DNA from 2 places in the Rummeliibacillus sp. NPDC094406 genome. Region 1 is predicted to be linked to the other one. Evidence: riboswitches for the same ligand, from Rfam matches in the RefSeq annotation. Region 1 holds a riboswitch; the other holds the start of a gene.

Region 1 (8,185 bases):
CGTTACTGGGTGACAAATGTTGAAGATACACATTATATTTTGGGATCGGCGCTTGGTCCACATCCTTTCCCAAGAATTGTACGAGATTTTCAACGAATCATTGGTGTAGAAACTAGAAAACAGATACTTGAAAAGGAAGGTAGACTACCAGATGCTATAGTCGCATGCCTTGGAGGCGGTAGTAACGCAATTGGTATGTTCCACCCATTTGTCGAAGATCAATCTGTCAAATTATTTGGAGTAGAAGCTGCAGGAAAAGGTATTCAAACTGGACTTCATGCAGCAGCATTTGCTGATTTAAAAGAAGGTGTCTTACATGGTGCATATATGTATTTACTGCAAGATGATAATGGTTTTATACAAGAAGCACATTCTATTTCGGCAGGGCTCGATTATCCAGCAATAGGACCTGAACATTGCTATTTACATGATATTGGCCGTGTTAAATATTCTTCAGTTACAGATGATGAAGCTTTAGAAGGATTGAAATTATTATCTCGTGCAGAGGGGATCATTCCAGCTTTAGAAAGTGCTCATGCAATTTATCGTGCTGCTGAAATCGCAAAAGAAATGCAACCAGAAGAAATACTTGTGATTTGCTTATCTGGTCGTGGAGATAAAGATGTTGAGACAGTAAGAGCTGCACTAGGAGGCGAAAAAAATGACGACTAAACCATTACAACTAGCAATTGAAGAGAAAGTAAAAACAGGGCAAAAGGCATTTATTCCTTACATAATGGCAGGGGATGGGGGACTTAAAGCCATTCGTAAGCAAATCTTTTTCTTACAGCAAGTTGGTGTAACTGCAATTGAATTGGGAATTCCATTCACAGATCCAGTAGCTGATGGTCCAGTTATTCAAGATGCAGGAAATCGTGCGTTAAAAGAAGGAGTAAACTTAAAAGCGATACTAGATGAAATTGAGCAATTTAAAAAAGAAGTTCATGTTCCTTTAGTGATCATGAGTTATTTAAATCCAATTCTAGCTTTTGGTATAGAAAAATTCATAGCAAAATGCGAAAATGTAGGCATCGCTGGTTTGATTATTCCAGACTTACCAATTGAAGAAGCAGATATTATCCAATCCAAACTCACAAAATCATCAATTGCACTCGTTCAACTTATTTCATTAACTAGCCCAATAGATCGTATTGAACGAATTGCAAAAACGGCAGAAGGGTTTATATATGCTGTAACTGTGAATGGAATTACTGGTGTCCGAAATGAATTTGGCCAATCTTTAGATGAACATTTACACAATCTCAAAGAAATCAGTGATATTCCTGTTTTAGCTGGTTTTGGTATTTCAACACCTGAACAAGTAGATGAACTTAGTACGATGGCAGATGGGGTAATTGTCGGAAGTGCAATCGTAAAAGCCTTTCACGAAGGTAAAGAAGAATCTATTAAGAATTTATTGCCTAAAGTGACAGTTGGAGAATAATAACTTTTTTGCAGAAAAGGAACTTTCTAATATGCTCTTAACATGGTTGAAGAAATTAATTTAGCACTCCCGCCGTGTATAAAGGTGGCCTCTGAAAAAGTCAATACAATACAATTTTGTGATGCAATTTTTGTTGAAGTGGAATTAGCGAAGACTCCTGCGGGAAAGCGAGCCAGAGAGGCCCCACAGCGAGATTTTCTCTGCGACGAAGCTAGCGAAGCGATGCAGGAGCACAAGCGAGGAGGCTCGTCGGTTCGCCCGCGGAAAGCGAAGCTGATACCACTTCATATTAAAGAACATTTATATTATAAAAATTAGGGTTAAAATCGTTTTTCAGTGCACTTTGCGGTGGTGCCTAGCAGAATAAATAGCAGAATTTTTTTTAAGTAAGAAGGCTGTTCAAAGATGAATTATTAATTCACCTTTTGAACAGCCCTTTTAAACTTGAATTAGAAGCTATTGGGTAACTTTCATTTCAAGTATGCTATTAAATTTTCTTTATCTCTTGGAAAATCTTCAATTTTATCAATTACATTTTTAGATTGTAATACCTGAGCCAATTCAAATACCCAAGGCTTTTCTAAATGAGATTTTAATAACAGTTGCTCTTGCTCAAAAATACCAAAAGGATCCCCATGATAGATAACTTCTCCACCACTCATAACAATGATTTCATCCGCCCATTCATATGCAAAATTCACATCATGAGTAGAAAGAATAATGGTTTTATCAAGCTCATGAATTGTATTAAGCAATTGCAAAATTTGCTTTGCATAATAGGGATCTAGTCCTGCAGAAGGTTCATCTAAAATAAACACGTCAGGATTCATTGCCAACACACCAGCAATTGAAACCCTTTTTTTCTGGCCAATACTTAAGAAATGAATGGGTTTATCTTGTAAAGTAGACACTTCTGTTTCAGACATTGCCCATTCAACCATTTCAGTTACTTTTTCAATGGACCATCCGAGATTTATAGGACCAAACGATATATCTTGACGAACATTACCAGCAAAAAGTTGAGAATCAGGATCTTGAAAAACAATCCCTACATGGGAGCGTAATGCCAGCAATGATTTGCGGTTATATTTCATCGGTTGATTTTGAAAGAGAATTTGCCCGGAAGTCGGTTTCAGAATTCCATTTAAGTGCTGAAATAATGTAGATTTTCCAGCACCATTATTCCCGAGCAACGCAATCTTCTTACCTTTAGCAATTTTCAAAGATAAATTATTTAAAGCTACAGTCCCATCAGCATAACGATGTGTTAAATTTTGAATTTCAAAGAATAAATCATTCAAACTAGAATGCCCCCAAACTGAATGTAGACCGCAATGATTAACAAAATGATAATAAAAATGATCGCCCAATTTCTAGCAGAATATTGGTAAGGATCCTCAAGATAAACCATGGATTCATCGTAACCACGAGAATTCATAGCCATTGATAATTCCTTAGAACGCTGAAAAACATGGACAAATAAAGAAGAAATAAGCATTCCTAAAGAATGCAACCCTCTTTTAATTGAAAGATATCCAAGTCTTGAATTTTGTGATTGGAAAATTTCAAATGATTTCTCTAAAAAAACGAATATGAATCTATACGTAAGTTCGATTAATTCGATTAATAATTGAGGTACTCTACATTTTTTTAATACTTGCATTAAATCATGTACCGGTGTTGTTAAAGTTAAAAAATATAAACAACTTATACTGCTTAACACAGAAAAGAATAACTGAATGCTCATTTTGACACTTTGTGATGAAATATAAACAGACCAATCGAACAATTGAAATTGCCAAATTGCAGTATGAATAAGCTCAGGGTGTCGGGTAAACGATAGTAAAATACCAATCATACTACTTATCAGGAAAACGCCAGGGATACATAACATTTTCAAATAATATTGCCATGGAATTTTAGCTACCAATATTGTAAGTGAACTCATAACAAAAAATGTGATGAGTGAGATGAGCGCATCTTTTACGGTTAATGAAAATAATAATAGAAAAAAGGATAAAACGATTTTTTCTACTGGATGCGTCTTTACTAGGCGATTGATATAAGCATATTGATCAATGAGTAACATGCTTACCTTTGCCTTCTTTACTATCTTCTTTTTTGTGTCTTCCACGTGAGAAGCCGATGAAATAGCCGATAAAACCAGCACCTATAGCAGCTTGTAAACAAAATAATAAACTTTCAATTTCGCCACTTGGCGGTTCCCAAATGCTTGAGAACCAAGGTTTATAGGAAGAATCAATTTTCGTAATTGCTGCTTCAGCCTGATCATCCGATCCACCAAATTCCGCCCCTTTTTGGAAGAACAGTGGCAGAACAGCCAATATAACTACCATCGCGATTAATATTATATTTTTTTTCATGATTGTTCAGCACCTTTTTTAAAGACTTTCAAAGCTTTTAATTCTGCTAAATTGTATTTTTGTAAGAAGTTCATAATCACAACTGTAAGAATACCTTCACTAATTGCTAAAGGAATTTGAGTGAGAGCGAAAATACTGCTAAATTTAGTGAATGAAGCAAAGAAACCACCAACTTCAGATGGGAAAGCAAGTGCTAATTGGATAGATGTTACAACATAGGTACCCAAATCGCCAAGTGCAGCAGCTAAAAACACTGCCCAAGAAAATGAGAATCCTATTTTGGTAACACCCTTAAATACACCATATGAAATAAGTGGTCCTACGATTGCCATTGAAAAAGCATTAGCACCTAAAGTAGTTAGTCCACCGTGAGCTAGCAACAAAGCTTGGAATAAAAGTACTATAAAACCTACAATACTCATTGCAAACGGCCCAAATAAAACAGTACCAAGGCCAACACCAGTAGGATGAGAGCAGCTTCCTGTAACAGACGGAATTTTCAATGCAGATAATACGAATGCAAAAGCGCCTGATAAGCCTAACATCATTTTTGTTTCTGGGTTTTCTGCAATCGTTTTTCTAATAGAACGGAATCCAATTATTAAAAACGGAATGGTAACAGCCCACCAGAAAATTACCCATTCAACGGGTAAAAAACCTTCCATAATGTGCATGGCGAATGCAGGTTTTGGTATGATCAACAGTGCTAATAGGAAATATATTAGCTTCCAGTTTACTAAGTTCTTAAACTTAATCATTTAATCTTTCCTCCATTTTTATATTCAATTGTTCGTGAATTAACGAGATACACCTCCTAATAAACCAAACAGGACATAAAAAAACACTTCTTCCAACAGAAGAAGTGTTAACGAATAGTAAAACAATGCTTTGCAAAAAAGCATAGCTATACTCACACCTATCCTCGTAGGCTGATACAAATCCACACTTTATGGCAGGTCTCCTGGCTTAGAGTCTTCATTATGTTTTTACCTTCCCATCGTTGACAGTGGCATAGAAAAACATAACTCGTCTTTACAGTGGCGGGACCGCGTTTGTATTTCACAAACTTCCCTTTTCAGCTAAATCTCAATATTTAGCACCATAAAGTTTATTGAATTGTTAGATTACTAATCTAGTGTAGCATGGTTATATTTCCAATACTACTATATTTTTTACAAAGAAATTTTGCAAAAGAAAGATTGTCTTAAAAAAGATAAACTAATATAGTATTTAGAAATATTGTGCATAAATTTCAACAGTAACGTTCTGTAAAATGGACTTGAATAAAAAAATCTATTTCAAATTGTCTGGAAATAGTATATGATTATGTCAGTTTTTAATTTTACTATATTATACAATTTCATATTATTTTAAAAGTGCCCTTGTAATTTCACAAAGGGATAATAGGGAAATCGGTTAGAATCCGATGCAGCCCCCGCTACTGTAACATGGATGAAATGATACATACTCACTGGTCGAAGAAGACTGGGAAGAGATCAGAGTAAGATGAAGTGTAAGCCAGGAAACCTGCTTTTAAAAACAGAAGTACGATACTTTTCGGAGGGAAAGGTAAAGACTATAAGAGCAGAATGTCATTTTATATTTGGCTATTTTTCTGAATTATCTAGTTTTTAAACCTTAATTCTTGGAATTAAGGTTTTTTATTTTCCTTTTTTCTCCATCTTATTTTAATTAATTGGAGGTTGAATATGACAACTTGGAATTTATCTGGGATGAAAAGTCATTTATTCATTTGTAATGGAAGTTCTTGCATGAAGAAAGGTGCAGAAGAAATTACGCTAGCAATTCGTGAAGAAATTGCACAACTAGGTATGGATGAACAAATCCATACCACTAGAACACGATGTAATGGCCGTTGTAAAGATGCATGCATTGTAATTGCTTATCCACAAGGGAGTTGGTACAAAGCATCAACAACTGATATTGGCCGTGGGATTGTAAAAGATTGTATAGAGCAACAAAATGAACAACATACAATTTATCGTATGGAAAATGGTGAAATGATATTAAATCCAGAGGTCGCGTCCATTACAGGAATCGATAAAAACAAATAATTTGTAAAGGAGAGGTTTGCATGACATCACAAGGGAAACTTTATGTCGTTGGTTTTGGTCCTGGGGATTTTAAACATATTACAACGAGAGCAGTGGAAGCGCTTCAGGATAGTGATTTTATCATCGGTTACAAAACTTATGTAGAACTGATCCAAGATTTAATCACAAATGACACATCAGTGATTAGTACAGGAATGACAGAGGAAGTTTCAAGAGCTCAGGAAGCTGTCCGCCAAGCAGAAGCCGGAAAAAAAGTTGCAGTTATTTCAAGTGGCGATGCCGGTGTTTATGGTATGGCTGGTCTAGTCTATGAAGTTTTAATCGAAAAAGATTGGACTGAAGCAAATGGGGTACCAATTGAGATTATCCCAGGTATTTCAGCCATCAATTCATGTGGATCATTGTTGGGTGCTCCTATTATGCATGATTCTTGTACGATAAGTTTGAGTGACCACCTAACACCATGGGATTTAATCGCTAAAAGAGTGGAAGCTGCCGCAATGGCTGATTTTGTCATTGCACTCTATAATCCTCGCAGTGGACGTAGAACTCGCCAAATTGTAGAGGCACAACGTATTCTTCTACAATACAGATCACCTGATACACCGGTTGGCCTTGTAAAAAGTGCATATCGTGATCGTCAACATATCATTATTACAAATCTAAAAGAAATGCTAGATCATGATATCGGTATGTTGACGACAGTCATCATTGGGAACTCTTCAACTTTCCTTTATGACAATAAAATGATTACTCCACGAGGTTATCAAAGAAAATATACATTAAATAGCGAGAAGCAAGCATTAAAACCACATCAACGTTTGAGAGAAGAAGCGGAACCTTGGGCTATGGATCAAATGACTGGTGTTCAACGAGTACAATCTTCAGTAAATGAAAAAATTGAAAAAGATGAGAAGCACCAAATAGTTGAGTACATACGACCTCAATCACCTAAAGTAAGCTCATATAATATGGCAATGGAAGCGTTAAAACGTGTTACTGGTAAACAACCAAAAACCACAAATTATGTTCATCAAGATTTTGAAGAAATTTTCGAATTAGCAGTTAGTCCTGGTGTTGCAAATAAAAAATTCACACCTGAACAAATGATGACTTTAGCAATGGTTGTTGGCGAAAAAGGTACCATGGAATATACGCCGAACCATCAAATCGTATTGAAGATTCCAACTTCTAATCCTGATGCGATTACAGCAAAACTAAATGGTGTTGGATTTTTACTTTCACCTATTGGAGATGTCTTAACTTTAAAGGCTTGTGATTTCTGTGACGGCGAAAAAACAGGTGGCATTCCTTATGCTGAGGAGATCCAAGAAAAATTAGGTGGTCTTCAGTTACCGAAAGAATTAACAATTGGATTCAATGGTTGTGGTATGGCTTGTTACAAAGCCGTTACTGAAGATATCGGAATTATTTATCGTAAAGGGAAATTTGATTTGTTCCTAGGTGCTAAGCCTGTTGGAAGAACAGCTCATGCAGGACAACCTGTGGCAGAAGGCATTGAGCCAGAGAAAATAGTTGATGTTATTACGAATATTATTCAAGAATATAAACAAAATGCGCATCCAAATGAGCGACTATTTAAATATTTTAAAAGAGTGAAACAAATACAAGGATTTGTGTACAAAGATATTGCACCCAAAATTAACATAGAACCCGCACCATGTGGGGACTGATTATAGGAGGAAAAATATGAAGGCCATTTTATTTGTAGGTCATGGTAGTAGATTAGTAGCAGGTAATGAGGAAGTAACAAAATTTATAGAACAGTTGAAACCAACTTTAGATCAAGATTTATTAGTTGAAAGTTGTTTTCTAGAATTTGCAGCACCAGATATTGCTCAAGGTATTGACAATTGCGTTGCAAAGGGAGCAACAGAAATTCATGTAGTTCCTATTATTTTATTGCAAGCAGGCCATTCTAAAATACATATACCTGCGGCAATCGATGAAGGTAAAGCAAAATACCCGAATGTGAATATCGTATATGCTAGACCTCTTGGGGTCCATGAAGGAATTTTTGATATTTTGAAAGAACGACTTACCGATACAGGATTTGCTATCGAGGAAAAAAATGAAGATACTGCCATTCTATTAATCGGACGTGGTGGTAGTGATGTAGACGCAAATAGTGATTTCTACAAAATCTCTCGTATGCTCTGGGAACAACTTGATGTACTATCAGTTGAATGTGCATTTATGGGCGTTACATACCCAACAGTTGATGAAGGTATCGAGCGTTGTGTGAAACTGGGTGCAAAGAA
Region 2 (8,185 bases), on a different contig from region 1:
TTCTACATAACTATTAATCTTGTATAATGTCGCATTATTAATGACTAGACCAATTTTTATAGATTCATCGAGACCGTCCACAATTGTTAATTACTCCATTGCTTCTAGTTGGCGCTGTTCCAATTCTTCTTTAATATCTTTATGCACAATAACATGACTACATGCTGTACAAAGCAGCCCTGTTGTACCAAATGAACTAAATAAAAAACCTTCTACTGCAAGATCTAAATCTGCATCATCCATAACAATAACAGCATTTTTGCCCCCCATCTCAAGAGATACTTTCTTCAAATCACCTACATACTTCTCATTCTCTAATGTCTGAAATTGCCCCCAAAATAATGTTGTAGTTGGATACTCATGTATATCCCCCTCACTTAATGCATTAAATTGCTCTATTAACTAATAATATTTCTACATGAAGCAAAAATACCCTTCATTTTCCTTAGGATATTTTTTACTCATTATTCATAAATTAATAAAACTTGAAACTTTTCTATTTTACTAATCGTATTTATACTTATACTGAACAGATTATACGATTCGGAGGAAAATAATATGAATAATCATGAGATTGATTACAAATTACATGGCGATGATATGCAATTTGTCGAGGTAGAATTGGATCCAAACGAAACTGTCGTTGCTGAAGCAGGCTCACTGATGATGATGGAAGACGGTATTCGTATGGAAACTGTATTCGGGGATGGTTCACAAAGCGGCGGTAGTGGCTTTATGGGTAAGTTAATGGGCGCTGGTAAACGTTTAATCACAGGTGAAAGTATATTTATCACAACATTCACAAATGAAGGTATGGGGAAAAAACATGTTTCTTTCGCAGCACCTTATCCAGGGAAAATCATCCCTATGGATCTAAGTGTATTTGACGGCAAAATTATCTGTCAAAAAGATTCCTTTCTTGCAGCTGCAAAAGGGGTTTCAATCGGTGTCGAATTCCAGAGAAAATTAGGTACTGGTTTCTTCGGTGGTGAAGGTTTCATCATGCAGAAATTAGAAGGCGATGGTATGGCATTTATTCATGCTGGCGGTACAATTGTCCGAAAAGATCTACAACCTGGAGAAAAACTTCGCGTTGATACAGGATGCCTTGTTGCAATGACTGGTTCAGTCGATTACAACATTGAAGCTGTTGGAGGCGTTAAAACAGCACTATTCGGTGGTGAAGGCTTATTCTTCGCAACACTTAGTGGACCAGGTACTGTATGGATTCAATCCCTTCCATTTAGCCGTTTAGCAAGCAGAGTATTCGCAGCAGCCCCAGGAACTATAGGAGGTTCATCAGCAGACGAAAAAGGCATTGGAGGGCTATTTAACATTTTCAGTGATAACTAATTTAAATGCGGTCGCCCTTTCCCTCGTCTGAGGAGGGTTATCTGTATTGTTATTGAAGGAGTTGTCCTAAAAGGATAACTCCTTTTAATAATGGACTAAAATTAATGATATGAATAAGATATTTGAATCAAAAGGAATTCGCGACACTCCTGCGGTAAAGCGCGCCAGATGAAGACCCCTCAGCCCAATATTAAACGGGCAAGAAGGATCTCCGGTTCACCCGTGGAAAGGAAGCGAATTCTTTTTGTTACCACGAAATTACAACCTTTTTCTTTCCATATATTAAAACATGGACTTTTTAGATAACCTCTTTTTTAACAATGCGGAGAGTTACTCGTAAGTAGATATGTTAATCCACAAATAAAGTACGCTATTCACGAAAATTAAATTCCAATCCATGAGATAAACTCCCCAATCCATAAAAAGTAAAATTGTATCGAACTCAAGTATATTAAGTCTCAATATAAAAGGCATTCCTCCATTCAAACAATACTTCTACTTTTTCAATTCATACATTTTTATCCTTACCCAAAATTAGTTCTACAGAATTAATCTTTGCTTATATGGGTAATCTGTATGTTAAGAAATCGTTAGAAATAACAGGTTAAAGGGAGGCTTATTCATGGAAGGTAAAAAACAACCAGAAGCAAACTTAAAAGGGACTTTCTTTTTTGTTATGGGCGTTGGGATTTTCATTGTAGCCGCTGGGGCTCTAATTTTAAACTTATACCTTGATCGTTTTTAAGCAGAGAGAAAGAAACTAAATGCACCTATACAAATATGGAAAATATCAGCTTGCATTTGGTGGGGCTTCTCTTGTTCTATTTCTATTAATCACTGGAATCATGGCATTCCATACGGAAGCCACCCACCAAGCGTAATAAAAATGCCGTGTAGATCAAAAATATGATAAACACGGCATTTTCTCTATTGGCTAAATTTACATCTATTCATTGATTCGAAAACGATGTAAATTACAATTCATCAAACCCATTATCTTGAACATTCACTTTTACATATTGACGTGAGCGTTGTTCAAAGAAATCTGTTTTGCCTAGGTCGACATCTTCATAGGCTTTAATCCATTTCATTGGATTTTTGCGGTAGCCTTCAAAAGGTCGTTCATAACCCAGTTGCGTGCAACGAACATTGGCGTAAAAGTAAATATAATCCTCAATATCTTCAATATCTAAACCATCTATTTTATCGCCAATTACTTCTCTTCCCCATTCAATTTCAAGTTCTGCTGCTTCACGGAAGATCATTTCTACTTTTTCCGCACGTTCTGGCGTATCATACTCAGGGTATTCTTCCAACAATTCTTTATATATTTTGACGAATAAATCAACGTGCAATTGTTCATCACGATTAATGTAGTTGATCATTGTGCTCGTTGCAACCATTTTTTGATTGCGTGCTAAATGATAGAAGAAAGAGAATCCTGAGTAGAAGAATAAGCCTTCTAAAATAACATCATAAACAATTGAATCTAGCATATGTTCAACAGTTGGTTCTTCTGCAAATTGTTTATACCCTTTAATAACAAAATCATTGCGTTTTTCCAACACAGGTTCGGTACGCCAAAAATCAAATACTTCATCCTGTTCATCTTTTGAAACAAGACTTGATAGTATATAAGAATAAGAATGGTTATGAATCACTTCTTGTTGTGCCAAAATAATCATCAATGCATTAATGCTTGAATCTGTTAGATAATCGGCAATACGACCTGCATAATCTGTTTGAACACTATCAAGTAGTGCAAGTAAACCAATAATTTTCTTAAATGTTTGTTTCTCATCAGCTGTTAGCTGTGGAAATTGTTTACTATCATTGCTCATATTAATCTCAAAAGGTGTCCAGAAGTTACCTAGCATTTTTTTATATTTGGGATATGCCCAACTAAAACGAACATCATCCCAGTTTAATATATTAGAAGAACGACCATTAACGATTTTAGTCGAACGGTTTGGTGCTTCTTTATCCATTAATATACGTTTTTTTATTTCCGTCATTATTTATCTCCCCTAATTAGCTTGCACATGATTCACATTCTAGTAATTCAACGGATGTAGAACGGACATAATAAGTCGTCTTAATACCGCTGTTCCATGCATTTAGATGAAGTGCTAGTAACTCTTTTGCTTTAATTGTATTTTGCACGTAAAGATTTAATGATATCCCTTGGTCAATATGGCGTGCACGCGCTGCGTTTTGCTTGATTGTCCAGTTTTGGTCGATAAAGTATGCTGATTTGTAATACCATGTTGTTTTTTCGTTTAAATCCGGCACTGTAACTGGAATTTTATAATCCTTTTTCTCTTCAGAATAACTCTTTTGGAAGATTGGATCGATACTTGCCGTACTTCCTGCAATGATTGATGTTGTTGAGTTTGGTGCCACAGCCATTACATAGCCATTGCGCATTCCTTTTTCAGCAACCTCTTGTTGTAGGGCTGCCCATTTTTCGCCATGATAGCCACGGCTTTCGAAATAGCTACCTGTTTGCCAATCAGAACCTTCAAATAATGGATATACACCTTTTTCTTCTGCTAATTTCATAGAAGATTTAATCGTTAAGTACGCAATTTTTTCATATAATTCATCTGCAAATTTAACTGCTGCTTCCGACTCCCAAGCAATACCTGAAGTAGCAAGTAGATGATGCCAACCAAATGTACCAAGGCCAATTCCACGATAACGTGCATTCGTATGAGCCGCTTGTTTTACTGGGATTGCATTTAAATCAATCACATTATCAAGCATACGTACTTGAATTGGAATTAAGCGTTCTAATACATTTGCTGGTATTGCTCTACCCAAGTTAATAGAAGATAGATTACATACAACAAAATCTCCTGGTTTACGGCGAGTGACGATCATATCATTTTCAAGTTCTACTGACTCAAATTCTGTTGGTGACATATTTTGTGCGATTTCTGTACACAAATTAGATGAGTAAATCATGCCTTTATGTTTGTTTGGATTTTTACGGTTAACCTCATCACGATAGAACATAAATGGTACGCCTGTTTCTAACTGACTGCGCATAATTCTTTTCATAATATCAATTGCTGGTACGGCTTCACGTGACAATAAAGTATTTTGCACACATGCTAAGTAGTTTGCACGGAATGAACCTTCGCCGCGTTTTTCATCATAACAATCTTCTAATCCAAATCCCATAAGGGAACGTACTTCATAAGGGTCAAACAAATACCAATCATCACGATTTTCTACTGCTTCCATGAAAATATCTGGTAGACATACACCTGTGAAAATATCATGTGCACGCATGCGTTCATCACCATTATTTAATTTCAAATCAAGGAATGAAAAAATATCTTTATGCCAGACATCCAAGTAAACCGCAATCGCTCCTTGACGTTGTCCAAGCTGGTCTACCGATACGGCTGTATTATTTAATTGCTTGATCCATGGAATTACACCGCTAGATGCACCTTTAAATCCACGAATAGACGCACCACGGCTACGGACTTTACCCATATATACCCCAATACCACCACCAAATTTAGAAAGTGTCGCAACATCTGTATTGGAATCGTAAATACCTTGCAAACTATCATCTACTGTATCGATAAAGCAGCTTGATAATTGTCCGTGTGTCTTTCCGGCATTTGATAATGTAGGTGTTGCTGTTGTCATATACAGATTACTCATCGCCCAATAAGCTTCTTTTACTTTTTCAATACGATCTTCTTTTTCATTTTGCATTAACGTCATAGCAATGACCATCCAGCGTTCCTGTGGTAGTTCAATTGGCGTTTTATCAAAATCACGTGTCACATATCGATCTATTAATGTTTTTAGTCCTATATATGTAAAAAGTTCATCCCGTTTTGACTCTATTGTGAAGGCCAGTTGTTGTAGTTCGTCTTCTGAATAAGCTTCTACTAACACCGGATTATAGAGACCTTTTCCAACTAGTTTATGTACTTGTTCTGGAAATACTTTATAGACATCTTCTACAGTAACTTGTCGCTCAACAGCAGCTTTTTGATAGATTTCCATTAGTAATAGACGTGCAGCAGCAAATGTCCAATAGGGTTCGTTTTCATCTAGAAAGCTTAATGCATCTAATGCTAGTGCTCTAGTCCATTCTCCATCTGCCGCATCAGGATGTTTATGCACAAAACGTTCATGCTTACGTCGTAAAGGACTCATTTCCTCTTTGCCAAATTCAGCCTCTAATCGCTGCAATACTGTTTCTTTTTCATCTATTATTGTTACCATATCGTCGTCTCCTTTTTACACAAAATAAAAGCGACTGTTCGCCTTCATCGGCAGAACAGTCGCTCTAGTTGAAATGGAAACAAAATCACAGCAAAAAAATTCCACATAACAGTGAATGAATGTGCTGCAATTATTTGCCCCCACTTCTCAACCCCCGAAGAAAGTGTCGCAAAACGAAAATTTGGCAGGTCTACTGGCTTGTGTTTCATCCATTTTGTCATCCTTCCCAAGCATTGCTCAGTGGCTTTTTGACAAATGTCCACACCTACAGTTGCGGGGACAGCTTCGGCATTGAACCGAATTCCCTTTTACACCATTGCTGGTACCAATTATCGTCTTTATACTATATATTGTGTTTTTATAATATATATAATCTAACATATTGTGTTTGTCTTAGACAAGCAGAATTGCACAATTAAAGAAAAAGAACTACCAAGTGAACATATATTTTTGAATATACTAGATTCTTAATTATATTTGTTCTATATCAAATAGCTTTGTAGCATACCCAATAGCTGAGGAAAGCTGCCCTTCATAGGCATTTTTTTAAAGCGACTCCTATTGACAAGATTATTTCAATACCAATTTTTCTTTTTTATTGAATCTCTAATCTTCGTAATCTTTATTACTTAGAACATCTCCAGTTTTTGCATCGATTTTAATTGCGTATTGATATGTGTCATCTTTAACTTCTACATCATATACCGAAAATGGTTTGGCCCCACCCGCATAAAGTGTTCGCCCGCAGTGGAAATCAACGGGTTATATTTATCTATCTATATATTGTAAAAGAAAAAAGTCTGTAGACAAACTCGAAATTCTTCGAGTTTGTCTACAGACTAAAGAACCTTTAAGGCCCTTTTTTCTTACATAAATACGATAATAGCAAGTACGATTGCCAATACTATACGATAAATCGCAAATGGAACTAATTTTACTCTTGATACTAATTTTAAGAAGAACTTAATTGAAATAAGCGCAAAGACGAATGCACTGATAAAGCCAGTTACATAGAAGCCCATGTCGCCGAAATTAATTTGATCCCAGTGTTTAAGAAGTGATAAAAGACTTGCACCTGCCATAATTGGTACTGCCATGATAAACGTGAAATCTGATGCTGTACGGTGGTCTAAACCAAGTAATACCCCACCGGAAATAGTTGCACCAGAACGTGAAAAACCTGGCCATAATGATAAGCATTGAATTAGGCCGATTTTAAAGGCTTGTGCATAGGATAAATCATCTAATGAAGTAACTTTCGGTCTCTTTGGTCCAAATTTATCTGCTATAATCATAAATATTGCTCCAACGAACAGACTAAAGATAACGGGTTTAATACCAAATAAATGACTATCGATAAAATTCTCTAATAATACACCTAATACACCTGCAGGAATTACGCCAATAATAACATGTAATAAATTGAATCGATGATGTGGTTTTTGCCCTTCTATTTTATATAAACCAACAAGGCTCAGCATTCGTTTCCACATGACCACAACAACAGCTAGGATGGATCCTAACTGAATAACAATTTTAAATGTATTCGCAGAAGCTTCCCCTAAAAACTCTGGCGTTTTCAACCACATATCATCAACGATAATCATATGACCTGTAGATGAAACCGGAGCAAACTCTGTCATACCCTCTACAAAACCCAAAATAATGGATTTTAACAACTCTATAAAGTCCATAGTATCTCCTTATTCTCTTTTTTTGAATGATTCTAACATTCATTTCTAGTAAAACTATCATAACATAACAGAAGGAGAAGCTATCTTAAAGTTTCATTAAATTAATCTTTCAGCTCAACATCAATTACCCACATTTCACTTCTACTATTAGTGCGAATTGGAGGTCCCCAAAAACCGAAACCTGATGAAACAAGTATATGTGTTGTCTTTTTCAATAGATACCCATAATCAAGTTCAAACGTTTTTTTTGTAATCCATTGATTCGGCCACATTTGACCTAAATGGGTATGTCCAGAAAGGTGTACGTCTACCCCAAGCTCGACTGGCGTTTCTAAATCTGACGGGGTATGGTCCATAACAATCCAAGGTAAACGAGTATTCACCACAGTAGATAACTGTTGTAGAGACTTACGACTTTTATTTGTTTTGTCTTCTCTTCCTGTAACATAAAACGAATCCGCTATACAAATTGTTTCATCTTGTAAAATTTGTACCCCTGATTTTTTCATCTCATTTACAAAGGTAGGAATTGCTTTTCCGTAGTATTCATGGTTTCCTAACACACCATAAACACCATATGTAGCAGTTAATGTCTTCATGACTACATCCATGTCGTATGCTTTATACCAATATGGATGATCATCTACAATATCCCCTACTAGAAAAACAATATCGGGTTTTTCAGCATTCGAACGCGTAACAAATTTCTGTAAAAGATTTTTATTGGACAAGATACCGAGATGAAAATCAGAAGCAATAACCATTCTAAAATTTTGGATTGTCTGATGCTGTTTTTTTATTTGTATTGTTTTCCTATGAACAACTGGAGAATATGCCATATATGAACCAAATCCAATAATAGCTATAAATAAAAACAAGATAAT

The links. A riboswitch is a leader RNA that binds a small molecule or an ion and turns the genes downstream of it on or off. The one in region 1 is predicted to bind cobalamin.
Region 2: linked by a shared signal. The riboswitch ahead of ACIQ4I_RS14910 (ribonucleoside-diphosphate reductase subunit alpha) and the one ahead of ACIQ4I_RS01875 ((2Fe-2S) ferredoxin domain-containing protein) in region 1 are both predicted to bind cobalamin.

The regions. Positions count from the first base shown of each region.
Region 1 is NZ_JBIWGZ010000001.1:377,496-385,680, forward strand. It holds gene trpB (tryptophan synthase subunit beta) at 1-672, shown strand, start outside; gene trpA (tryptophan synthase subunit alpha) at 662-1,444, shown strand; gene ACIQ4I_RS01855 (energy-coupling factor ABC transporter ATP-binding protein) at 1,915-2,745, opposite strand; gene cbiQ (cobalt ECF transporter T component CbiQ) at 2,742-3,533, opposite strand; gene ACIQ4I_RS01865 (energy-coupling factor ABC transporter substrate-binding protein) at 3,520-3,828, opposite strand; gene ACIQ4I_RS01870 (energy-coupling factor ABC transporter permease) at 3,825-4,586, opposite strand; cobalamin riboswitch at 4,763-4,947, opposite strand; cobalamin riboswitch at 5,186-5,377, shown strand; gene ACIQ4I_RS01875 ((2Fe-2S) ferredoxin domain-containing protein) at 5,538-5,903, shown strand; gene cobJ (precorrin-3B C(17)-methyltransferase) at 5,924-7,597, shown strand; gene ACIQ4I_RS01885 (sirohydrochlorin chelatase) at 7,614-8,185, shown strand, end outside.
Region 2 is NZ_JBIWGZ010000005.1:235,776-243,960, forward strand. It holds partial or broken gene ACIQ4I_RS14890 (aldehyde dehydrogenase family protein) at 1-291, opposite strand, end outside; gene ACIQ4I_RS14895 (TIGR00266 family protein) at 559-1,353, shown strand; gene ACIQ4I_RS14900 (hypothetical protein) at 1,976-2,098, shown strand; gene ACIQ4I_RS14905 (ribonucleotide-diphosphate reductase subunit beta) at 2,328-3,368, opposite strand; gene ACIQ4I_RS14910 (ribonucleoside-diphosphate reductase subunit alpha) at 3,385-5,607, opposite strand; cobalamin riboswitch at 5,774-5,951, opposite strand; gene ACIQ4I_RS14915 (undecaprenyl-diphosphate phosphatase) at 6,474-7,301, opposite strand; gene ACIQ4I_RS14920 (metallophosphoesterase) at 7,403-8,185, opposite strand, start outside.